One region of the Kitasatospora sp. NPDC002551 genome, then DNA from elsewhere that is predicted to be linked to it. Evidence: riboswitches for the same ligand, from Rfam matches in the RefSeq annotation. Region 1 holds a riboswitch; each other region holds the start of a gene.
What was found. Region 1 has a riboswitch for cyclic di-AMP ahead of ABT093_RS04020 (M23 family metallopeptidase). Riboswitches for the same ligand answer to the same signal wherever they lie in the genome.

Region 1 (5,802 bases):
ACGCAGCGCATGGCACTGCGCGCGGTGGGGCTGCTGCGCGGGTCCACGGGACGGCCGGCCTCTCCGGTTCCTTATGGGGCAGTTAATTCTTAATACCTTATTTCTTAAGCGGGTGAGGCGTGGGGAGAACGGCGGGTCCCGGGGCGCCCGAGTTTCCGGGGACGCCCGGTGTGCGGAGACCCCCGCCGGGTCCGGTACCCTTCTCCGTACGACGTCCGCCGCCAGGCGGGCCGGACGGTACGGGGCTATAGCTCAGACGGTTAGAGCGCTTCCCTGATAAGGAAGAGGCCACAGGTTCAAGTCCTGTTAGCCCCACACCACACCGAAGGGCCCGGAGCATCCCGCTCCGGGCCCTTCGGCGTTCCCCGCTCCCCGCGGTTACCGGGCCTCCCCGGGCCGCCGCTCAGGGGCGCGGCCAGTCGCGCAGGCCGGCGGTCAGCACGGTGATCATGCGGTCCTGGGTCCGCCCGAGGTCCTCGGCGAGCTGGAAGGCGCCGCCGGTCGACAGCGCGGCGAAGCCGTGGGCCAGCGAGCGGAAGGTGCGGGCGGCGTGGATCGCCTCGGACCCCTCCAGTCCGTACCCGCGCAGCACCGCGACGATCACCCCGACCAGCCGGCCGGCCGCCTCGGTCAGGTCCTGGTCCGGCTGCGGCGCCTGCGGCAGGGCCGCGTAGCGGTGCGGGCGCTCGGTGGCGTACGCGTGGTACGCCCGCAGGACGGCGGCGACCGCGGCGTCCCCGCTGCGGCCGAGCGCCGCCTCGGCGAGCCGGTCGGCCAGCTCCTCGGTCACCCGGACGGCCACCAGCCGGCGCAGCTCGGCCAGGCCGCCGCTGACGTGCTTGTACAGCGAGGGGGTGGCGACCCCGGCGCGGGCGGCCACGGCGGCCAGGGTGAGGGCCTCGGGGCCCTGCTCGTCGATGAGGGCGAGGGCGTGGCCGACGACCTGCTCGGGGGTCAGTCCGACTCGGGGCATGCGGTTCTCCTGGCTGGGTGCGGTGCGGTGCGGGACGGGATCGGGCGGGTCGGGACGGCGGGACGGGCGCGGGGCGGGGGCGGCGGCGCTCAGGCCAGGCCGGCGAGGAAGGACAGCAGGGCGTCGGCCGTGGCCCGCGGGTGGTCGGCCATCGGGTAGTGTCCCGCCCCCTCGATCATCACCTTGCGCGCGTTCAGCGCGGCGGCCTGCCGGTCGGCGACCAGCTCCGGCTTCCCGAAGTCGGGATCCTTCGAGCCCATCACGACCAGCGCCGGGCAGCGCACGGCGGCGGTCCAGCCGGTGGGCGCCGAGTCGCCGCGCACGTAGCCGCGGGTGGCGGTCCTGCGGCCGGGGGTGCGCATCGCGGCGACCAGCGCGGCCACGTACTCCTCGTGGTCGGCCGGCTTGGGGCCCGGGTAGGCCATCCTGCGGTGGTAGAGGCCCCAGAACGCGGGCGAGCGCACCAGCAGCGCGCCCATCGCGCCGACCGCCAGGCGCTGCAGGGCGCCCGCCGGCACGTTCTCGACGAAGGCGTCGATCAGGACGATCCCGGCGACCCGCTCGGGGGCGTCCCCGGCGGCCCTGACGACGCTGGCGCCGGTGTAGGAGCTGCCCGCCAGCACGGCCCGCTCGATGCCCAGGTGGTCCAGCAGGGCGAGGACGTCACCGGCGATCGCGGCGGGGGAGTAGTCGTCCCAGAGGATCGAGGACTCGCCGAAGCCGCGCAGGTCCATGGTGATCACCCGGCGGCCGGCGGCGGCCAGCAGCGGGCGCAGGTGCCGGTACGCGGCCCGGCTGTCGAGCATCCCGGGGAGCAGGACGACCGGGGCGCCCTCGCCGCGCCCGGTGTCGTCGAAGGCGATCCGGCCGCCGGGCAGGTCGAGGTGGCGGGTGACGGGAGCGGTGGTGCCGTTCATGGGGAGCCTCCTGGGGCGGGACCGTCGGCGGAGCGCCGATAGCCATAAAGCTAAGGCTAATAGCCTTAGCCGTCAAGCTATCGGCGCGTCCGGCACGACCGGCCCGCCCGCGGGGCGGCTCAGACGCCCTCGACCTTGAACGGGTCGTGCTCGGTCAGCAGCTTGTCCAGCCGCGCCTGGTCGACCCGGGTCACCAGCTCGGTGGTCTCCTGCCGGTCCCGGACCACCTTGGACAGGGTGAACGTGGAGGTGATCGTGTAGAGCAGGCCGAGGGCGAGGAACGCCCGGGTCCAGGGCTCCACCGGGAGGAAGGCGATCCCGATGCCGAGGGCGGCGGCGGAGAGGGTGAAGGACAGCACGGCCTGGATGTAGTACGCGGCCGTGGTGCGGGACTGCATCGGTGTGCTCATGGGCGCCAGGATGGCCGCGCCGCGCCCGCCCGCACATGAGTAGGCGTACTCAAGTGAGGGGCCGTTCGTTGACGTCCCGACACGTTCGGTAGTGTCAGTTGTCATCAAACGTCCCAAATCGCCCACCGGGCAGCGTGGTGCCCGATCCGTATCCCGCCGTCACCAACGGATGGCTTGGAATCGGGGGGCTCTCGGATTAACGTTTGATAACGCAGCGCGGTCCGCAACGCCGTACCCAGACGGCACCGTGCGCCGTCGCCTAATCCCGCCGGCCGGCCTCCGGGCAGGCCAGGGAGCCGGGGAACCACGTTCCTTGGGGTGAATCGGCCGGGTCAGGCCCCGTCCAGGCCCAGCCGTAGGAGACCTTCCTGCTCCGAACCCGTCAGCTAACCCGGTAGGCGCGAAGGAAGGAAAGGAGCGCGCCTCCGTGGCGTCGACGCACACCCCGGCACATCCGTCCGGCTCCTCCACCGGCACCCGGCTGCTCGACCACCCGGGCCCGTACACCGGGCACGGCCCGTTCGGCGGCCCCGCCGACGAGACCGCCCCGCCGGCCGACCCGACCAGCCGGCACCGGATGCCCCGCCAGACCCGCGGCACCGCCCCGCTGCTCGGCGTCACCGCCGTCGCCGCCACACTGGGCGCCACCGGCTTCGCCTCCGCCACCCCGGCCGCCGCGCCGGCGGTCGAGGCGCCCGACGAACAGCCGGTCGCGCTCTCCGCCGACCCCGGCCTCGCCCTCGCCGCCCGCATCCAGCTGCAGGCCGACAGCCAGCGCACCGCGGCCGAGGAGAACGCCCGCGTCCAGGCCGCCCAGGAGGCCGAGGCCAAGCGGGCCGCCCAGATCGCCCAGCAGGAGCAGGCCAGGCGCGCCGCCGAGGAGGCCGAGAAGGCCAAGCTCGCCGCCATCAAGCTGCCGGTGAAGGACTACCGGCTCTCCGCCCACTACGGGCAGAGCGCCCGCTACTGGGCCCACCTGCACACCGGCCTCGACTTCGCCGCCGACCAGGGCGAACCCGTCTACGCGGTCGGCCAGGGCACCATCACCTCGGCCGGCTGGGCCGGCGCCTACGGCTACCGGATCGTCGAGACCCTGCCCGACGGCACCGAGATCTGGTACTGCCACCTCTCCTCGATCATCAAGGGCTCCGGCAAGGTCGTCCCCGGCCAGCAGATCGGCAAGGTCGGCGCCACCGGCAACGTCACCGGCGCCCACCTGCACGTCGAGGTCCGCCCCGGCGGCGGCGCCCCCGTCGACCCGGAGAGCTGGTTCGAGCAGCACGGCGTCACCCCCTGACGCCTCCCGTCGGACACTGTGAGGGCTCCGCCCCGCCGGATCGCGTCCGGCGGGGCGGAGTTCTTCCAAGGGGGGATCAGCAGGTGACGGGCGCGGTGACGGTCGCGGTCGCCCCGTAGCCCCACGTGGTGGTCACGAGGGTGGCCGTCACGGTGGAGCCGCACGGCGCGGTGGCCGCGAGGTAGCCGAACCCGCGCCCGCCGGGCGGGAGTATGCCGGTCCCGCTGTCGGTGCCGAGCGACGCGCCGCCGACGACGCCGAGGGTCAGGCTGTACGAGGCGTCCTGCGCCGTCCAGCCGGGGGTCGGCGTCGTGTAGCCGCCGGCCGTCACGCCGGCGCCGTCGACCGTGACGCAGACGCGGTTCTGGAGGACACCGGCGAAGCCGTTGGCGCAGGTGCTCGTCGCGGCGGCCGCGGTGGTCGCCGTCGTGCCCGTGGTCTGCGCGGTGGCCTGGGCGGCGCCCGCGACACCGAGCGAGGACAGCGCGGTGGCGGCCGCCAGGATGGCGGAGAAACGATTCATCAGAATTCTCTCCTTCGAGAACGGGCAAAGGGAACCGTGGAGCGCATGTGATATGTCACGCTTCACATGGCCAAGCGATTCCACCGCGTGCGATCCATCAATCGCGGCCGGCCCCGAATCCCTTGAGGAGTGCCGGAATCGACCGCCCGGTGGCTCGAATCCACGGTCCCGCCGGACCGGCGCTATTCCGCCCCGTCCTCCTCGAACCCCTCCGCCGGTTCCAGGCCCGCCAGGTAGGCGTCGATCTCCTCCTGGCCCGGCTCCGGCGCCAGCTCCGGGAACTCCTCCACCAGCAGCCGAGGCAGCCCCGGCACCGTCCACGCGCCGGCCAGCTCCAGCGCCACCCGGACCGCGGCCTCCTCGAACGCCGTGAAGTCCCCGGCCAGCTCGTCCGGCATCGGCCGGCCCAGCGCCGTCAGCTCCGCCAGGTTCCGGTAGCTGCGCCGCATCAGCCCCTGCTCCAGCAGCCGGCGCGCGCCGTCGGTGGCCATCCCCACCGCCAGCGGCCGGGTCCCGGCACCCCAGCCCCCGTCGTCCACCGGGTCCAGCACGCCGTCCGCCTCCAGCGCCGTGAAGGCCGCCGACCGCTCCTCCTGCGACCGCTCCCGGAACCCCTCCAGCCAGGCCCGCACCGCCGCCTCGTCGCCGGTGTCCACCCCGGCCGCGCGCAGCAGCAGCGTGTACAGCCGGGGCCAGGTCACCAGGTCCGCCCGGCGCAGCAGCCCGGCCGCCACCTCGCCCTGCCACTCGGCCTCGGCGTGCAGCCGCTCCTGCCGCTTGGCGTTCAGCCGCTTCGCCGCCCGCTGGTGGTCGACCAGCAGCCGCACCGCCGCGCCGTACGCCAGCGGGTCCTGCCCCGGCTCCGGCTGGACGTACAGGTGGAGCTGCTCGTACAGCAGGTGCTCCACCGCGGCGGAGGTCAGTTCGGGCCAGCCGTCGCGCATCCTGCCGCCGCCCAGCTCCAGCAGCGCCAGCACCGCCCGCAGCGGGGCGCCGGCGACCGGCTCGCGGCCCTGCGCCTCCGCCCAGGCGAGCAGTTCGGCGGCCTTGGTGCGCGGGGCGAGCCGCAGGTCTTCGTCTTCCATAACCACGAACCGTAACCGCTGGTCGGCGGTAGGGTCGGGAGCCATGGTCCCCGTCCGACTCACCGGCCCCCGGCTGGCCATCCGCGAGTTCCACCACACCCCCGAGGACGTCGACGCGCTGCACGCGGTGTTCGGCGATCCGCGGGCCACCCGCTACCTCCCCTTCGCCCCGCGCGACCACGAGTCCTGCGCCGACCAGGTCGCCCAGTTCGTGGAGGAGGCGCAGAAGGAGAACCGCGAGGTCTACCGGCTGGCCGTCACCCGGCTCGCCGACGCCGACGACCCGGCCCGCGCCGTCCCGATCGGCAACGCCGCGCTCGGCCTCGTCCCCCACCACGCCGCCCACCTCGGCTACGCCCTGCGCCCCGACGTCTGGGGCCTCGGCTACGCGGGCGAGGTCGTCGCCCTGCTGCGCGACCTCGCCTTCGGCCCGCTCGGCCTGCACCGGCTGGAAGCCCGGGTGGACGTCGACAACGCCGCCTCGGTCCGGGTGCTGACCCGGGCCGGCTTCCGGCTGGAGGGCCGGGTCCGGCACGACTACCGGCGCCACGACGGCTGGCGCGACGCCTACCAGTACGCGCTCCTGGCCGAGGACGT
Region 2 (5,802 bases), on a different contig from region 1:
GGGGCCGGACCCGACCCGAAAGACAGGGGCGGACCATGACGATCGTCAGGGTTGACGCCCACGCCAAGCCATGCGGACACCTCCGCCCGGCCCCCGTCCGCACCCCCGCGCCCACCCGGGCCCGCGGCTGGTGCGAGCCGGACGACCCGGGGGCGGGGGTGCGGGCCGGACGGGTAGGTTCGGGGTGTGACGACGAATCCTCCGGGCGCGAAGCTGATCCTGCTCATCACCACCCACCGGGTGGCCCCCGGCCTGCTGTCGTGGCCCGCCTGGGAGGCGCTGCGGTCCGCCGGACGGGTGCTCGCCGCCGACCCGGCGCACCCGCAGCTGCCCGCCCTGACGCAGGCCGGCGTCGACGTCCGGATCGTGGCCCCCGGCTCCGCCCCCGCGCTGGCCCGGCTGCTCACCGAGGCCCCGGCCGACCGCCCGGCCGACCTCCCGGCCGCCCGGCCCGCCGAGGCCGACCGCCCCGCCGCCACCACCCGACCCGCCACCACCCGACCCGCCACCGCCCACCCGGCCGCCGGTCCGACCGTCTGGCTGGGCAGCCCGGACGGCGACCCCGGGCTGACCGACGCGCTGGCCCGCCTCGCCGTCGAGCACGCCGGCGAGGTGCCGGAGATCGAGGTGCTGCCCGGCTCCTACGACCTGCCGGGCGCGCGGCTGCTGGACCTGGTCTCCGTGATGGACCGGCTCCGCTCGCCGGGCGGCTGCCCCTGGGACGCCGAGCAGACCCACGCCAGCCTGGTGAAGTACCTGGTCGAGGAGGCCTACGAGCTGGTCGAGGCGATCGAGGAGGGGGACCGCGACATGCTCCGCGAGGAGCTGGGCGACGTCCTGCTGCAGGTCTTCTTCCACTCCCGGATCGCCGAGGAGCACCCCACCGGCGCCTTCTCGATCGACGATGTGGCGGGCGACATCGTCGACAAGCTGATGTACCGCCACCCGCACGTGTTCGGCGACGCCGAGGCGGGCGGCGCCGACGAGGTGGAGGCCAGCTGGGAGGCGCTCAAGGCCGCCGAGAAGTCGGAGCGCGAGTCGGTGCTGGACGGCGTGCCGGCCGGGCTGCCCTCGCTCGCGTACGCGGCGAAGCTGGTGTCGCGGGTGCGCCGGGCCGGCTTCACGGGCGTGCCGGACGCGCCGTACGAGCTGCCCGGAGAGCTCACGGCCGAGTCGGCGGGCCGGCTGCTGCTCGCGGTGGCGCAGCGCGCGCACGACGCCGGGGTGGACGTGGACGCCGCGCTGCGGGCCGCGGCGCGCGGCTACCGGGACGAGGTGCGCGCCGCCGAGGGCCTGGAGCCCGCGCCGTAGCGGGCCGGCCGGGGCCTCAGGCGGCGGCGTCCTCCAGCGGACGGCGCCGCGCCGGGACGACGACCTCGCCGATCGCCTCGCCGACCAGGGCGACGAGCTCGGCGAGCCGTTCCAGGTCGAGGTGGTCGGGCAGGTCGGAGAGCGAGACGATCCGCTCGCCGCCCGGCCCGGCCACGCAGAACAGGTCGATCGGGCCGAGGTGCTTCTCGGTGGTGTCGACCAGCGCGGCGACGTCGCTGGGGCGGCGGACGTCCCCGCAGACGCCGACGACCGGGCAGCCCGGTCGGTCGAGCTCGGTGGCGAGGTCCTCGGCGATCCCGACCCGCTGGTCGGCGATCAGCACGCCGGCGGCCCCCGCGGCGGTGAGCCGGCGGGCGAGGTCAGCCCCCGACCCGCCGTCGAGTACGGCGATCACGACGACCGAACCGGTGTCCCGCATGGCCCTGCTCCTCCCTGTGGGCGGCTCCGCACCGGCGCCCACGGACATCTTGCGGAGGATCGTAGGCACGTCCTGACCCTCCGCAACAGGAATTACCCCTCAGGTGACCAGGCTCACGCCTGCCGTGTACGACGGGCTTCGGACGCGGCCCCGACGGCCGCCCCGACGGCCGCGCGCACGCCGTGCGGTGGCCCGGACACGCCCGGGATACCGTCGACCCATGCCAGCTCAGCCCGACCCCGCCCGCCCGCCCCTGTTCACCTGGGAGTTCGCCGCCGATCCGTACCCCGCGTACGCGTGGCTGCGCGAGCACGAGCCGGTGCACCGGACCACCCTGCCGAGCGGGGTGGAGGCGTGGCTGGTCACCCGGTACGCGGACGCCCGGCAGGCGCTCGCGGACAGCCGGCTCTCCAAGAACCCGGTGCACCACAGCGAGCAGGCCCACCGCACCGGCCGGGTCGGCATCCCGGGCGAGCGCCAGGCCGACCTCATGACGCACCTGCTGAACATCGACCCGCCGGACCACACCCGGCTGCGCCGGCTGGTGTCCAAGGCGTTCACGCCGCGCCGGGTGGCGGCGTTCGAGCCGCGGGTGCAGCAGCTGACCGACCGGCTGATCGACGGCTTCGCGGCCCGCGGGTCCGCCGACCTCATCCACGAGTTCGCGTTCCCGCTCCCCATCTACGCGATCTGCGACCTGCTCGGGGTGCCCGCTGAGGACCAGGACGACTTCCGGGACTGGGCCGGGATGATGCTGCGACACACCAAACCGGGCCACGGCAGCGGTCAGCGCGGCGGCGTGGGGCGCGCGGTGAAGCGGATGCGGGCCTACCTGGCGGAGCTGATCCACCGCAAGCGGGCGGACCTCGGCGACGACCTGATCTCGGGGCTGATCCGGGCCAGCGACCACGGCGAGCACCTGACCGAGAACGAGGCCGCGGCGATGGCCTTCATCCTGCTGTTCGCCGGCTTCGAGACGACGGTCAACCTGATCGGCAACGGCGTGTACGCGCTGCTGCGCAACCCGGGGCAGCGCGCCCTGCTCCAGGAGTCGGTCGGCCGCGGCGAGAGCGCGCTGCTGGAGACCGGGATCGAGGAACTGCTGCGCTACGACGGGCCGGTGGAGCTGGCCACCTGGCGGTTCGCGGCCAGTCCGCTGACCATCGGCGGGGTGGAGATCCCGGTCGGCGACCCGGTGCTGGTGGTGCTCGCGGCGGCGGACCGGGACCCGGCGCGGTTCGCCGACGAGAACACCCTGGACCTGGCCCGGACGGACAACCCGCACCTGGGGTTCGGGCACGGCATCCACTACTGCATCGGCGCGCCGCTGGCGCGGCTGGAGGGGCGGGCCGCGCTGGCCACCCTGCTGACCCGGCTGCCGGACCTTCGGCTCGCCGCCGACCCCGGGGACCTGCGCTGGCGCGGTGGTCTGATCATGCGTGGACTTCGTGAACTTCCGGTGGAATTCACGCCGGAGAAAAGGCCTGACCTGGCCGTTCCCGGCGGCGCCTGCGAGGCCTGACGGACACCCACGACACGCTGACGGATGCTCTCCGAACCGTGTTTCACAGGGGTCTGAACCCGCATCAATCCGGACATACCGCTTCGGTTGGTAGGCAATCCATCACGTGACGTGATGTTCGTGTGATATCGACGATATGAGCTTGTGATTGCTCTGAAGATCTGTCTACTCTCCGTGGAGCCCGCCGCTGCGGGCCCCGTCCGCGGAACGCCGAGTCCTGCCCGCCGCGTCACGGGAAACCGACCAGAACCCTGGGCAGGGGCGGGGGAACCAGGTTTCGTGCCGTCTCCCACGGCTAGGGGTGAAGCCGCCTCCGCGCGGCCGGGCCACCTCCCGGTCCGAACCCGACAGCTCACCTCGCAGGCGTGCGGAGAGGGACCTCGTCATGCTGTTCGTTGGAACCGGTCGTCACCGTCGCCGTACCCAGGCCGAGAAGGCCATCGCCGTCGCCGGTGTCGCCGGCGTCGGGCTGGCCATGCCCATCCTGAGCGCCACCGGCGCCTCCGCCGCCCCGGTCTCCACCTGGGACGCGGTCGCCCAGTGCGAGAGCGGCGGCAACTGGAGCATCAACACCGGCAACGGCTTCTACGGCGGCCTCCAGTTCACCCCCAGCACCTGGAAGGCGTACGGCGGCGCCGCCTACGCGCCGCAGGCCAACCAGGCCTCGAAGGCGCAGCAGATAGCGGTCGCCGAGAAGGTCCTCGCCTCGCAGGGCCCGGGCGCCTGGCCGGTCTGCTCCAAGAAGGCCGGCCTGAGCAAGGGCGGCGCCCCGGCGGCGGTCGACACCTCGACGGACGCCAAGCCGGCCGCCCCGAAGCCGCAGGCCCAGCCGCAGCAGCAGACCCCGAAGGCCGCCGCCCCGAAGCCGGCCGCCGCTCCGCAGGCCCAGCCGCAGCAGCAGGCCGCCAAGCCGCAGGCCCGGCAGTACGCGCCGCAGAGCGCCCAGCAGCAGCCCAAGCAGCAGACGCCGCAGCCCAAGCAGCAGGCCCCGCAGGTCCAGCAGCAGGCTCCGCAGTCCCCGGCCTTCTCCGGCAAGGCCGGCTGGGACGCCGACGCCAAGGTGTACTGGTACCAGAGCAACGGCGCCTGGTACTGGACCAGCCACCAGAGCGTCTACCAGCAGTACGCCGGCCAGGCCGCCCAGAGCGCCCCCGCCGCCCCGCAGCAGTCGGCCGGCCAGGGCTACACCGTCCGCTCCGGCGACACCCTCGCCGGGATCGCCGCCGGCCAGGGCGTCTCCGGCGGCTGGCACGCCCTGTACGACGGCAACCGCGGCACCATCGGCGCCGACCCGAACCTGATCGTCCCCGGCCAGGTCCTGACCCTCGGCTGACACCCGTTCGACCGGCGAGGTCCGGCCGAGCGGACGGAGGGGGCCGATTGGGCCCCCTTCGTCCGCATCCGGACCTCTCCGGCCGGGCAACCAGGTGAACTACCGGTGGGTAGCCGGGCCACACGCTGAGACGGAGCCGAGGTCGACGTGGCCCGGACAGCCCGTGCGGTTAGGCTCTGGTCGTAACGACTCCGCAATCGTCCGGCCGACTGCACCCACCGTCAGCCGAACCTGCTTCCGCTAGGAGATGCCTCGTGCCGTCCATCGATGTCGTCGTAGCCCGTGAGATTCTCGACTCGCGCGGCAACCCCACGGTCGAGGTCGAGGTCGGCCTCGACGACGGCAGCACCGGCCGTGCCGCCGTCCCGTCGGGTGCCTCCACCGGTGCCTTCGAGGCGCTGGAGCTCCGCGACGGCGACAAGAACCGCTACTTCGGCAAGGGCGTGGAGAAGGCCGTCCTGGCCGTCATCGAGCAGATCGGCCCGGAGCTGGTCGGCTACGACGCCACCGAGCAGCGCCTGATCGACCAGGCCATGCTCGACCTGGACGCCACCCCGGACAAGTCCTCGCTCGGCGCCAACGCCATCCTGGGCGTCTCGCTGGCCGTCGCGCACGCCGCCTCCGAGGCCAGCGACCTGCCGCTGTTCCGCTACCTGGGCGGCCCGAACGCGCACGTCCTGCCGGTCCCGATGATGAACATCCTCAACGGCGGCTCGCACGCGGACTCCAACGTCGACATCCAGGAGTTCATGATCGCCCCGATCGGCGCGGAGTCCTTCTCCGAGGCCGTCCGCTGGGGCGTCGAGGTCTACCACACCCTCAAGGGCGTGCTGAAGGAGCGCGGTCTGTCGACCGGCCTGGGCGACGAGGGCGGCTTCGCCCCGAACCTGGACTCCAACCGCGAGGCCCTGGACCTCATCGTCGAGGCCATCCAGAAGGCCGGCTACGTGCCGGGCAAGGACGTCGCGCTCGCCCTGGACGTCGCCTCCTCCGAGTTCTACGAGGACGGCGCCTACCAGTTCGAGGGCAAGGCGCTCACCTCCGCCGAGCTCATCGAGTACTACGCCGGCCTGGTCGCCGCCTACCCGCTGGTCTCCATCGAGGACCCGCTGGACGAGTCGGACTGGGACGGCTGGAAGGCCATGACCGAGAAGCTGGGCGACAAGGTCCAGCTGGTCGGCGACGACCTGTTCGTCA
Region 3 (5,802 bases), on a different contig from region 1:
CCTGGGCGGCGAGCCGGGCGCGCTCGGCGGCGCCGAGGCTGTTGAGCAGCCGCTGCGCCTTGGCGAGCCGCTGCTGGACCTCCTGCTTGCTCTCGGCCAGCGCCCTGCGGATCTCCTCCAGCTCGGCGAGCTTGGCGGTGGTCTCGGCCCGGCGCTGGTCGAGCACCCGCTGACGGCCCAGCAGCTCGTGCAGGGTCTCATTCTGCCGCACGGCGGCCTGGTCCAGGGTGCGGGCCCGGGTGAGGTAGCCCTCGGGGTCGGTGGAGAGCATCAGCTGGACGGTCTGCGCCATCCCGCCGCCGCGGTACTCGGCGCCGGCCACGGTGGCGAGGTCGCCGCGCAGCCGGTTCAGCTCGTCCTGGGCGAGGGCGACCTGCTGCTGCAGCGTGCCGGTCTCGCGCTGGAGCCTCTGCTGGGCCTCCTGGGCGGCGTTGAACCGCTCGGAGGCCTGCTCGGCCTCGTCGTAGAGCTGCTCCACCTGCGCCTTGACGTCCTTGCGGTCGGCCGGGGCGTCCGGCGAGCCGGGCGCGGCCCGGGCGCTGCCTGCGGCCGCCACACCCAGCGCGGTGGTCGCCGCCGCGGTGAGCACCAGCGCCCGGGCGAACGCGTGCGCACCTGACAGCGGGGAACGGCGGTGCACGGCCATGCGACGTCGGCTCCGATCCTGGGCCCGGCCCGCCGCCGCACCGGAGCGGGCGGCTGTCGAAGCGGGCGTCCGGTGGCAGACGTTAGCGAGTCAGGGCAACCGATTCCAAACCCCTCCGAACCCGAATATTCGGACACTGATCGGACATCAGATCGGTTCGCGGACCGAGCGTCCCGGCGGGGCCGGGAAAAGCCGCAGGCCCGGCCTCCCTCGGGGGAGACCGGGCCTGACGGGGCGTTCCGACCGTCGGTCAGAGGCGCACGATGGTGTTGACCGGCATGTTGGACGCCGACTCGTAGCGGACCGACGCGCCCGGCTTCGGGGCGTGGATGACCTGGCCACCGCCCACGTAGATGCCCACGTGGTGGCGGTCGCCGTAGAAGATCACCAGGTCGCCGGGCTGGGCCTTGGAGATGTCCGAACCGATCTGGGTGCCGGCGGTGGCCTGCGCCTGCGAGGTGCGCGGCAGCGACACACCCGCCTGGGCGTACGCCCAGCCGGTGAGGCCCGAGCAGTCGAAGGAGTTGGGGCCGGTGGCGCCGTAGACGTACGGGGCGCCGAGCTTGCTCTCGGCGGCCGCGATCGCGGCGGCACCGCGCGAGCTGTTGGCGGCCGGCGCGGCCGGCGCGGCCGGCTTGGACGCCGCGGCGGCCGGGGCCGAGGCCGGGGCCGAGGAGGGCGCGGACTGCGCGCTCAGGTTGCTGCGGTTGGTGTCGCGGGAGGCGCGCTCGGCGTCGGCCTTCTCCTTGGCGGCCTTGGCGGCCTCGGCCTTGGCGGCGTCCGCCTTCGCCTTGGCCTCGGCGGCGGCCTTCTCCTCGGCGGCGCGGATGGCCTGGCGCTCCTGCTCGGTGAGCGTGTTGAGCAGGTCCTGGGCCTTCTGCAGCTTGCCCTGGACCTCCTCCTTGGAGGTCTTCAGCTGCTGGGTGGTGGACTCCAGCTCGGCGAGCTTGGTCTGGGTCTCGGTGCGGTCCTGGTCGAGCCTGCGCTGCTGCTCCTGGAGCTCCTTCAGCGCGCCGGACTGGGTCGAACCGGCCTGGTTCAGGGCGTCGGCCTGGTTGAGGAAGTTGTCCGGGCTGGCGGAGAGCATCAGCTGGACGGTCTGCGATATGCCGCCGGTGCGGTACTGCTCACCGGCGATCTCGGCGAGGCCGCCCTGCGCCTCGATCACCACGGCCTGCTGACGGGCCACCTTGTCCTGCAGCTCGGCGACCTGCTTCTGCAGCTCCTGCTGCTTGGCCTGGGCCCCGTTGTACTTCTCGGTGGCGACCTCGGCCTGCTCGTTGAGCTGGTCGACCTGCTCCTTGACCTGGTCCTTGGTCGGCGCAGGGTCGGCGTGGGCGCCGGACTGCGCGGACAGGGCAACGGCAGCGGCGGCGACACCGGTCAGGATCGAGACACGGGCGCGGCCGGCGGGCTTGGGACGACGATGGGACGCCACGAAGGCGGACTCCTTCTTCCTCATCCGCCTACCGGGTGAGCTGACGGGTTCGGGCGGAAGCGTGCCCTACGACGCCTCACCCGCCGCTCGCGCGGCCGGCCTGGCGCCGATTCACCCCGGAGGAACGTGGTTCCCCGGCTCCGTTCCACAGCGGACCCCGGACTGCGGGGCCCTCGTTCGGACGGGCTACCCGAAGCCCCGTCCCGCTGCTTCGCGAACTCGGCGGCGAACCCCGCCGCCACCCAGGCTGGGTGATCGACTGTGCGTGGTTCGAGGCACGACCCTAGTAACAGATCCGTGATCCGTTCAAATCCTTGTCAGAAAAAAGCCGGAAGAATGCCCAAGTTCCCTTGTGAATATGACCGAATGTGATCACACCCCCACGGCGGGCTGATCATTGTCCGTCAGATGGTCGAAAGCGCGCTCGAAACGCCGACGCCACCTCCGACCGGAGGTGGCGCTGATCACAGGAGCCCCAGCGGGCCCCTCGGGCGTGTCGTGGCGACCCGTCAGACCCGGCGGATCGTGTTGATCTTCATGGCGTCGGCCTTCATCACCTTCACCACGTCACCGGTGCGCGGCGCGTGGACCACCATGCCGTTGCCGATGTACATGCCGACGTGGCTGCGGTCGTCCCGGTAGATGACCAGGTCGCCCGGCTGGGCCTCGGACAGGGACGGCACCCGGGTGCCGTAGTTGCCCTGCGCCTGCGAGGTGCGCGGCAGCGAGACGCCGGCCTTGCCGTACGCCCAGACCATCAGACCGGAGCAGTCGAAGGTGCTCGGGCCGACGTCGCCCCAGCCGTAGGGCGAGCCCTGCTTGCTCATCGCGAGGGCGACCGCGGAGCCCGCCTTGCCGCTCGCCTGCGGCAGGCTGCCCAGGTCGGTGCGCTCGGAACCGCGGGAGGCGCGGTCGGCCTGCTGCTGCGCCGCCTTCAGGGCCGCGCGGTCCGCGGCGCTCAGCGAGTTCAGCAGCTCCTGGGCCTCCCGGAGCTTCTTGTTGACCTCGGCCTTGGTCTGGTTGAGGTCCTTGGTGGTGCTGTCCAGCGAGGCCAGCACGGCGGCCGCCTCGGCCTTCTGCTGGTCGAGCCGGCGCTGCTGCTCCTGCAGGCCCTTGAGCGCCTCGGCCTGGCTGGAGCTGGCCTGCTGCACGCTGGAGGCCTTGTCCAGGTAGCCGGACGGGTCGGAGGTGAGCATCAGCTGGACGGACGGGTCGATGCCGCCGGTGCGGTACTGCTCGCCCGCCACCTCGGCCAGACCGGCCTGCAGCTGGGTCATCTGGTCCTGGCCGCGGGCCACCTGGTCCTGGAGCTGGTCCGCCTGCTTGCGCAGCTGGTCGGCCCGCTCCTTGGCGCCGTTGTACTTCTCGGTGGCCTGCTCGGCCTCCTCCTGCAACTGGTCGATCTGCGCCTTGACGTCGTCCTTCTTCGGCGACGGGCTGGGCGCGGCGTGGGCGGCGACCTGCGCGGAGAGAGCGACCGCGGTCGCAGCGGCAGCGGTGAGCACGGAGACCCGCGCGCGGCTCGGCTGCTTGGGACGGCGGTGGGAGGCCAAGGGACCGGCTCCTTCTTCCAATGGCCTCACCCGAACGGGTGAGAATCCGGAAAATAGGTTTGACGCCAGACCCTAGTGAAGATCCACGTTTCGCGCCACTCCCCCGTTCGCGTGAACGCGAACCGCCCCTCTGACTTCACCGAATTCGCACAACATCGCAATCGGGCCGCTGACCAGCCGTCATACCGACCGGCTCACACCCCGGAAGGGTTACGGGCGGGCCAGCCGGTTGAGCAGCAGCACCGACGCGACGGGGCGCGCGCCGGCCTTCCGCACGCCCTCCGCGACCTCCCGGTCGGTGGAGACCACCACCACCGGGCGCCCCTGCGGCTCGGCCCGGACCAGCCGGCGGATCAGCTCGTCCGCCGTCTCCCCGGTCCGGCTGAACCGCACCCGCACGCCGCGCGGAGGCGCCATGATCACCGGTACGTCCAGGTCCTGACCGTCGAACACACAGGTGACTTCCGCCTGGGTGCGCTGCGCCAGCATCGCCAGCCCGCCCAGCAGCCGGATCCGCTGCTGCTCCAGCGGCAGCGTCGGATAGCCGGTCTTGGTCACGTTGTAGCCGTCCACCACCAGATGGACCTGCGGGATCGCCAGCAGCTGGTCCAGCAGCGCCGGATCGTCCTCGGCCAGGCCCCGGCGCGCCACGTCGTGCGGCGAGGCCGAGCCCGGCACCACGGCCTCCACCAGGTCCGCCGGGCGGATCTGGGACACCGGCAGCGCCAGCTCCCGCTGCAGCCCCTGCGCCGACTGCAGCACGGTGTCCAGCAGCAGCCGCAGCCGCATGTCCTCGACGCTGCGCCCCTCGCGGGCCGAGCGGCGGCCCTGCTCGGCGGCGTTCTCCAGCTCCGTGACCCGGTGCCGGAGCCGGCGCGCCTCGCTCTCCGCCGCGCTCCGCTCGGCCGCCGCCTGCGCCCGGGCCGCCTCCAGTTCGGCGGCCAGCTTGCGGGCCTGCGCCTGCGCGCGGCGGGTGTCGCTCTCCAGCGACCGCAGTCTGCGGCGCAGCGAGTCCGCCTCCCGGCGGACCTCCTCCGACTCGGTCCGCTGGCGCTCCAGGTCCGCCCGCGCCGCGGAGCGCACCTCGGCCAGCTCGCCCTGCAGCTTCTCGACCAGCCGGGCCGCCTCGGCCGCCGCGCCCTCGGCGCCCGCCCGCTCGGCCTCCTCGCCGGCCTCCGCCACCAGCCGGCTCCACCCGGCGGAGCGCACCAGATAGGCGGCGGCCGCCACGTCCATCGGGTCGGCGGCGCCCGGCACGGTGCCCGACTCCAGCGCCCTGACCAGGTCCGGCTGGCCCAGCCGCAGCCGCTCCGCTATCCGCGAGCGGAAGGCCGGCTCCGCCTCCAGGGCGGCCGCCAGCGCGGTCGCCGCGTACTTGGCCCGGCGGGCGGGGGTGAACTTGGCGTACTGACGCAGCGACTGGGGCAGTTCCGCGAGCGGCAGCCCGCCGAGCGCGTCGGAGGCGAGCCCCACCACGCGCCGGCGCACGCCCTCGGGCAGCGGCCGGTCCAGCGTCTCGGCGCCGCCCGCCGCGCCGTTCCCGGCGTCCCTGGTGCCCCCGGCGTCCCGGACCGAACCGTCGACGGCTGCCGCCGGATCGTCACCGCCGCCGGACTCCTCGCCCGCGGCCGCCTCGGCCGGGGCGCCGGTGCCGGAGGGGGCGGCCCCTGCCGCGTCCGGCGCCTGCGCGTCCACAGCGGGCTGCCGCCCCTGCGGCCCGGCGGGCTCCTTCGCTGCGTCCACCACGTCCTCGGCTCCGATCCTGGTCCAGCGGGGTACGGCCCCGGCCGCCACCCCCGTCACACTCCGTGCGTTCTCTCTGTATTGTCCCGTGCGGCGGTCGGCCACGCCCTGCACCGCCCGCCGCACGGTTCAGGCGGTCAGGCCTGCCCCGGGGCCCCGGCGTCGTCGGCCGCGCCCGGGCGGGCGACCAGCTCGACCTGGTCGACCGCGTTGCACCAGCGGCAGCGCACGGACTCGACCGTCTCGCTGAGCACCTGGGTCTCCTCGATCTTCGACTCGCCGGCCAGGTCGAAGTGGAGGAACTCGGTGACCCGGGCGGTCCGGGTCACGTCGAAGCGGGTCAGATTGCCGCAGAGCGTGCAGCGCCAGCGCGTCTCGGCGGTCAGGGCGGGGACGGTCATCGGGGGTCCTCTCGGGTGGTC
Region 4 (5,802 bases), on a different contig from region 1:
GCCTGGACCCCGACCGTCCAGCGCACCGCCAACTACGTGCGCCCCGACGAGCTGCACCAGGCCTTCAACTTCCAGTACCTCGGCACCTCCTGGGACGCCGCCGAGCTGCGCGCGGTGATCGACCTCTCGCTCGACTCGATGCGCCCGGTCGACGCCCCCACCACCTGGGTGCTCTCCAACCACGACGTCACCCGGCACGCCACCCGGTTCGCCAACCCGCCGGGCCTGGGCACCCAGATCCGCACCGCCGGCGACCGCGAACTCGGCCTGCGCCGGGCCCGCGCCGCCACCCTGCTGATGCTCGCGCTGCCCGGCTCCGCCTACGTCTACCAGGGCGAGGAACTCGGCCTGCCGGACGTCACCGACCTGCCCGACGAGGTCCGCCAGGACCCGTCGTTCTTCCGTCAGGCCGGCCAGGACGGCTACCGCGACGGCTGCCGCGTCCCGATCCCGTGGTCCGGCACCGAGGCCCCCTACGGCTTCGGCCCGAGCGCCGGCGGACCGTCCTGGCTGCCGCAGCCCGCCGAGTGGGCCGGCCTCAGTGTCGAGGCGCAGACCGGCGATCCGACCTCCACCCTGGAGCTGTACCGCTCGGCGCTGGCCGTCCGCAAGGCGCGGCCCGACCTCGGCGCCGGCACGGACGTCCAGTGGCTGGAGGGCCCCGAGGGCACCCTGGCGTTCCGCCGCGGCTCCTTCGTCTGCACCGTCAACACCACCGGCGCCCCGGTCCGGATACCGGCCCCCGGCCGACTGCTGCTCACCTCCGCCGGCGCCGACCCGGTGGTGGCGGACGGCGAGGCGGTGCTCGCCGCGGACAGCACCGACTGGTGGGAGGTCTGACGTGGTTGCAATAGGCTCTGGGATCGTGACTACGGCGCGACTCTCAGACATCGCGGCGCAGGCGGGGGTCAGCGAAGCCACCGTCTCCCGCGTGCTCAACGGCAAGGCCAACGTCTCGGCCGCCACCCGGCAGACCGTGCTGGCGGCCCTGGACGTGCTCGGCTACGAGCGGCCGACCCGGCTGCGCCGGCGCAGCGCGGGCCTGATCGGGCTGATCACGCCGGAGCTGAGCAACCCGATCTTCCCGGCGCTGGCCCAGGTGATCGAGCAGGTGCTGAGCCGGCACGGCTACACGCCGGTGCTCTGCACCCAGACGCCGGGCGGCTCCACCGAGGACGAACTGGTGGAGATGCTGGTCGACCGGGGCGTGGCGGGCATCGTCTTCGTCTCCGGCCTGCACGCGGACTCCACCGCCGACCACGACCGCTACGCCCGGCTGGCCGGGCGCGGGGTGCCGTTCGTGCTGATCAACGGCTACAGCGAGCGGATCGACGCGCCGTTCATCTCGCCGGACGACCGGGCCGCGATGTGGATGGCCGTCCAGCACCTCGCCGAACTCGGCCACGAGCGGATCGGCCTGGCGGTCGGCCAGCAGCGGTACGTGCCGGTGCTGCGCAAGATCGAGGGCTTCACCGCGGCCATGCGGGAGGTGCTCGGGCGCAGCCGGGAGGAGGCCGAGGCACTCGTCCACCACACGCTGTTCAGCGTGGAGGGCGGGCACGCGGCGGCCGGGGCGCTGCTCGACAAGGGCTGCACGGCGATCGTCTGCGGCAGCGACATGATGGCGCTCGGCGCGATACGGGCGGTCCGGCAGCGGGGCCTGGCGGTGCCGCAGGACATCTCGGTGGTCGGATTCGACGACTCGCCGCTGATCGCCTTCACCGAGCCGCCGCTGACCACCGTGCGCCAGCCGGTGGAGGCGATGGCCACCGCGGCGGTGGACGCGCTGCTGGAGGAGGTCGGCGGCAACGCCGCGCAGCGCGGGGAGTTCATGTTCCAGCCGGAGCTGGTGATGCGCGGCTCGACCGGCGCCCGCGCGCGCTGAGCAGCCGTGTACTGAGCGGCCCGTGCGCCGATCAGGGTGCCGAAGGGGCCCGGGAGCGGATGTGCTCCCGGGCCCCTTCGGCGTTGCGGCCGCTCAGCCCTCCTGGGCGACCGGGCGGTCCTGGGTGACCCGGTGGCCGTCGGCGGCGTCGCCGGTGCGGGTCTCGGTGCGCCGGCCCCGCTCCAGGTAGTCGCGGAGGATCAGTTCGACGGCGTCCTGCGGGTTCCTGGTGCCGGACAGCATCATCGCGTCGATCGCGAGGTTGGCGTCGAGCGTGACGGTGACCTGGGCCATGGTGACTCCTCCTCGGGTGCAGGGCAGCAGCATGCCCGGTGCGGCCCCGGTTTGACCATGGCCGCTCTTCGCGCGCCCGCGTCCGGGCATGCCGCGGCCCCCGGGGAGGAGCGACCGGACTCTCCCCGGGGGCCGCGGCGTGACGGGATCAGACCCGGCCGGCGAAGTCCGGCGCCCAGTTGGCGACGGTCTGCGTCCGCACGCCCGAGCTCGGGTTGGCGGCCTCGACGTACTTGCCGTCGCCGATGTACAGCGCGACGTGGTAGACGCCGGAGTCCTTGCCGTTGTTGGACCAGAACAGCAGGTCGCCCGGCTTGAGGGCGTCCAGCGAGACGTGGGTGGACGCGGCGGCCTGGTCGGCGGCGACGCGCGGGACGGAGATGCCCGCGGCGCGCAGCGCGGCCTGGGTCAGGCCGGAGCAGTCCCAGCCGCCGTTGCCGGTGCCGCCGTAGACGTAGGCCTGGCCGACCTTCGACTGGGCGAAGGCGACGGCGGCGGCCATGCTGCCGGTGGCCGTCGGGGCCGGCGCCGGGGTCTCGGCCTGCGCGGCGGGCTTGTTCGCCGGCTTGGTGGCCGGGGTCTGGGCCTGGGTCTGGGTCTGCGCGGACGGAGCCCGGGTGTCGCCCTGGGCGCGGTTGAACCAGTCGAAGCCCTGGCCCTGGGCACGGTCGCCCAGGCTCAGCCGCTGGCCCGGGTAGATGGCGTGCGGGCCGTCGGTCAGGGTGGCGCGGTTGAGCTCGTACAGGCGCTGCCAGCCGCCCTGGACGTGCTGCTCGTCGGCGATGGTGGACAGCCAGTCGCCGGCGGCCACGGTGTAGGCCTCGGAGGCCTGCTGGCCGCTCTGCTGACGCCACTGCCGGTCGCTCTGGCGCTGCTCGGCGGCGGGGGCGGTGCCGGGCGCGGTGGTGGCGGCCTGCGGCTGCGCGGCGGGCTTGCCCGCCGGCTTGGCGGCCGGGGCCTGCGCGGCGGGGGTCTGCGCGGCCGGGGCCTGGGTGGCCGGCTTGGCGGCGGCGGAGGTGTCCACCGCGGCCGGGGTGCCGCCCTTGGTCAGACCGGCCTTGACCGAGCAGACCGGCCAGGCGCCGGGGCCCTGCACGGCCAGGACCTTCTCGGCGATCGCGATCTGCTGGTCCTTGGTGGCGAGGTCGGCGCGCGCGGCGTACGCGGTGCCGCCGAACCCGGACCAGGTGGAGTTGGTGAACTGGAGGCCACCGTAGAAGCCGTTGCCGGTGTTGATGCTCCAGTTGCCGCCGCTCTCGCACTGGGCCACCTTGTCCCAGGTGGCGACGGAGGCGGCCGAGGCGGTGCCGGCGGTCAGGCCGGGGACGGTGAGGCCGATGCCCGCGACGCCGAGGGCGGCGATCGCGCGACGGGTACGGCCGGACAGTCGGGTGCCGTTGGTGGGCAGCATGAAGACGTGGTCCTCTCCCACGCCTGCGAGGTGAGCTGTCGGATTCGGGCCGGAGTTGCCCGGCCGCGCTGTGGACGCGGCTTCACCCCTAGCCCGGGGCCGGTCCGAGGACCGGTCCTGGGCGAACTACCTGTGGTTCCCCCGCTCCTGCCGTGGTGCATTGCGCTGCCAGCGCGCCCGACGGCAGGACTCGGCGTCGCGGACGTGCTGGGTCCGTGTGGCCACGAACGGGGAGCACGTTAAGCAGAGGCGCGTTCAAACCGCAAACATGTGTGACGCTCGTCACGGTTTGCGAAATCCGTGCTGAGCGGCTGTCCTTCATGATCAGAAATGACCGGTTTTCCGCAACGCCGGTCGTGGCCAACGCAACTGCCTATGCTTCAGAGCGTCGGCGGCGCGCCGGCACCGCCGCAGCCGTCCGGAGAGAGGGCTACGCACCGATGGGCATCGACGAGGAGCCGAACACCCCCCGTCCGGCCGCCCGGCCACGCGGAGCGCATCGCCGGGCAAAGCACCGCAGAGCGGACATCCCGACCGAACCGTCCCGAACTCACTTGACCCGCCGGGCACTACTGCGCTGGCTGGCCGTCGGCACCGCCTTCGCGGCGATCAGCGGCGAGGAGATCCTGCGCCGCTCGCTGACCGGAGAGACCCGGTTGGTCACCCCGGCCGCGGTCATCGGGACCACCCCGACCGAGGCCGCCGGCCCGATGGGCTCCGACGGCGGCCACGGCGCCGCCCCGCCGGACGGCACCGGCCCCCCGGGTACCGGCGCCCCCGAGCAGCCCGCCCCCGCGCCCACCGTCGACCAGGGCGGCCGCCGCTGGTCCGACCGGGCCGGCTGGGGCGGCAGCCCGCCGGGACCGCGCAGCGCGGTGCGGATCACCGACCGGGTCCTGCTCGACACCGACGCCGAGGTCGGCTCCCTGCTGGTCGAGCCGGGCGGCGCGCTCACCTTCGCCGCCGACCGCACCGTCACCCTCGCCGCCGCCGGCAACGTCGAGGTCCGCGGCGCCCTGGCCCTCGCCCCCGACGGCGGCCACGTCCACACCCTGCGCTTCCCCGGCGTCGACGAGAAGCGGTTCCAGGGCGACGGCATGAAGGTGGTCGACACCGACGTCGGCCTCTGGGTCACCGGCGCCGGCTACCTGCGGCTGGACGGCGCCGCCAAGACCGCCTGGGTCCGCGCCGACCGCGAGCTCGGGGCCGGCGACACGGTCGTCAACCTCACCTCCCCGCCGGCCGGCTGGCTGCCCGGCGACGAACTCGCCGTCACCCCGACCGGCCCGCCCGACCAGGAGGGTTTCGCCGCCGGCTACGACCTCGTCACCATCCGGTCCGTCAGCGGAACCACCGTCACCCTGGACGCCCCGCTGCGGTACGCCCACCCCCGGGTCGCCGCCGGAGGGGGCGTCACCGTCGGCGCCGAGGTGCTCAACCTGACCCGCAGCGTCCGGGTCGAGGGCACCGCCTGGGGCCGCACCCACGTCCACCTCACCAGCTCCCGCCGGGCCGACGTGCGGCACGCCGCGCTGCGCTGGGTCGGCCCGCGCGCCGACACCAGGGAGACCTGGAAGGGACCGGACGGCACCGCCCCGGTCACCGCGCCGGTGCTCGGCCGGTACGGACTGCACTTCCACCGGCTCGGCGACGCCACCCGCGGCACCGTCGTCGAGGGCGTGGTGGTCCGCGACGCCGGCAGCCACGCGTACGTCCCGCACGCCAGCCACGGCATCACCTTCCGCAGCTGCATCAGCCACGAGACCTGGGAGGACGCCTACTGGTGGGACGGTCCGCTGGACACCCGCACCCCCCAGCAGCCGTCCGACGACATCGTCTACGAGTCCTGCGTCGCCTCCCGCACCCTGCTCGAACCCAACCCCCGGGCCTACCGGCTGACCGGCTTCAACCTCGGCGCGGGCACCGGCGGCAAGGCGCTGGACTGCGTGGCGGTCGGCGTGCAGGGGGCGAACGGCGCCTCCGGCTTCGAGTGGCCGGAGAACAGCGAGGGCGTCTGGACCTTTCAGCGCTGCCTGGCCCACAACAACCTGCAGGACGGCATCTTCGTCTGGCTCAACGCCAAGCAGCACCACGTGGTCACCGAGTTCGCCGCGTACCACAACGGCGGCTGGGGCATCGAGCACGGCGCCTACCTCAACGACTTCGACTACACCGCGAGCGTGCTGTACGGCAACGCGGGCGGGGGAGTGGC

Region 2: it holds a riboswitch for cyclic di-AMP, as region 1 does, so the genes downstream of both, ABT093_RS37165 (transglycosylase family protein) here and ABT093_RS04020 (M23 family metallopeptidase) in region 1, are expected to answer to the same signal.
Region 3: it holds a riboswitch for cyclic di-AMP, as region 1 does, so the genes downstream of both, ABT093_RS22035 (C40 family peptidase) here and ABT093_RS04020 (M23 family metallopeptidase) in region 1, are expected to answer to the same signal.
Region 4: it holds a riboswitch for cyclic di-AMP, as region 1 does, so the genes downstream of both, ABT093_RS36725 (transglycosylase family protein) here and ABT093_RS04020 (M23 family metallopeptidase) in region 1, are expected to answer to the same signal.

What each region holds. Positions count from the first base shown of each region.
Region 1 covers NZ_JBEOWI010000003.1:22,910-28,711, reverse strand. The annotation lists gene ABT093_RS04045 (SpoIIE family protein phosphatase) at 1-47, opposite strand, end outside; tRNA gene ABT093_RS04040 (tRNA-Ile) at 242-315, shown strand; gene ABT093_RS04035 (TetR/AcrR family transcriptional regulator) at 404-973, opposite strand; gene ABT093_RS04030 (alpha/beta fold hydrolase) at 1,063-1,890, opposite strand; gene ABT093_RS04025 (YiaA/YiaB family inner membrane protein) at 2,010-2,300, opposite strand; cyclic di-AMP (ydaO/yuaA leader) riboswitch at 2,547-2,715, shown strand; gene ABT093_RS04020 (M23 family metallopeptidase) at 2,728-3,597, shown strand; gene ABT093_RS04015 (hypothetical protein) at 3,674-4,120, opposite strand; gene ABT093_RS04010 (hypothetical protein) at 4,303-5,205, opposite strand; gene ABT093_RS04005 (GNAT family N-acetyltransferase) at 5,249-5,802, shown strand, end outside.
Region 2 covers NZ_JBEOWI010000079.1:19,285-25,086, forward strand. The annotation lists partial or broken gene ABT093_RS37145 (phosphatase PAP2 family protein) at 1-227, opposite strand, end outside; gene ABT093_RS37150 (nucleoside triphosphate pyrophosphohydrolase) at 187-1,311, shown strand; gene ABT093_RS37155 (SDR family NAD(P)-dependent oxidoreductase) at 1,328-1,750, opposite strand; gene ABT093_RS37160 (cytochrome P450 family protein) at 1,971-3,272, shown strand; cyclic di-AMP (ydaO/yuaA leader) riboswitch at 3,504-3,652, shown strand; gene ABT093_RS37165 (transglycosylase family protein) at 3,658-4,605, shown strand; gene eno (phosphopyruvate hydratase) at 4,860-5,802, shown strand, end outside.
Region 3 covers NZ_JBEOWI010000026.1:36,475-42,276, forward strand. The annotation lists gene ABT093_RS22030 (C40 family peptidase) at 1-646, opposite strand, end outside; gene ABT093_RS22035 (C40 family peptidase) at 897-2,084, opposite strand; cyclic di-AMP (ydaO/yuaA leader) riboswitch at 2,095-2,247, opposite strand; gene ABT093_RS22040 (C40 family peptidase) at 2,594-3,637, opposite strand; gene ABT093_RS22045 (NYN domain-containing protein) at 3,848-5,380, opposite strand; gene ABT093_RS22050 (hypothetical protein) at 5,518-5,781, opposite strand.
Region 4 covers NZ_JBEOWI010000076.1:15,635-21,436, reverse strand. The annotation lists gene ABT093_RS36740 (glycoside hydrolase family 13 protein) at 1-840, shown strand, start outside; gene ABT093_RS36735 (LacI family DNA-binding transcriptional regulator) at 866-1,885, shown strand; gene ABT093_RS36730 (hypothetical protein) at 1,979-2,179, opposite strand; gene ABT093_RS36725 (transglycosylase family protein) at 2,328-3,611, opposite strand; cyclic di-AMP (ydaO/yuaA leader) riboswitch at 3,598-3,758, opposite strand; gene ABT093_RS36720 (hypothetical protein) at 4,145-5,802, shown strand, end outside.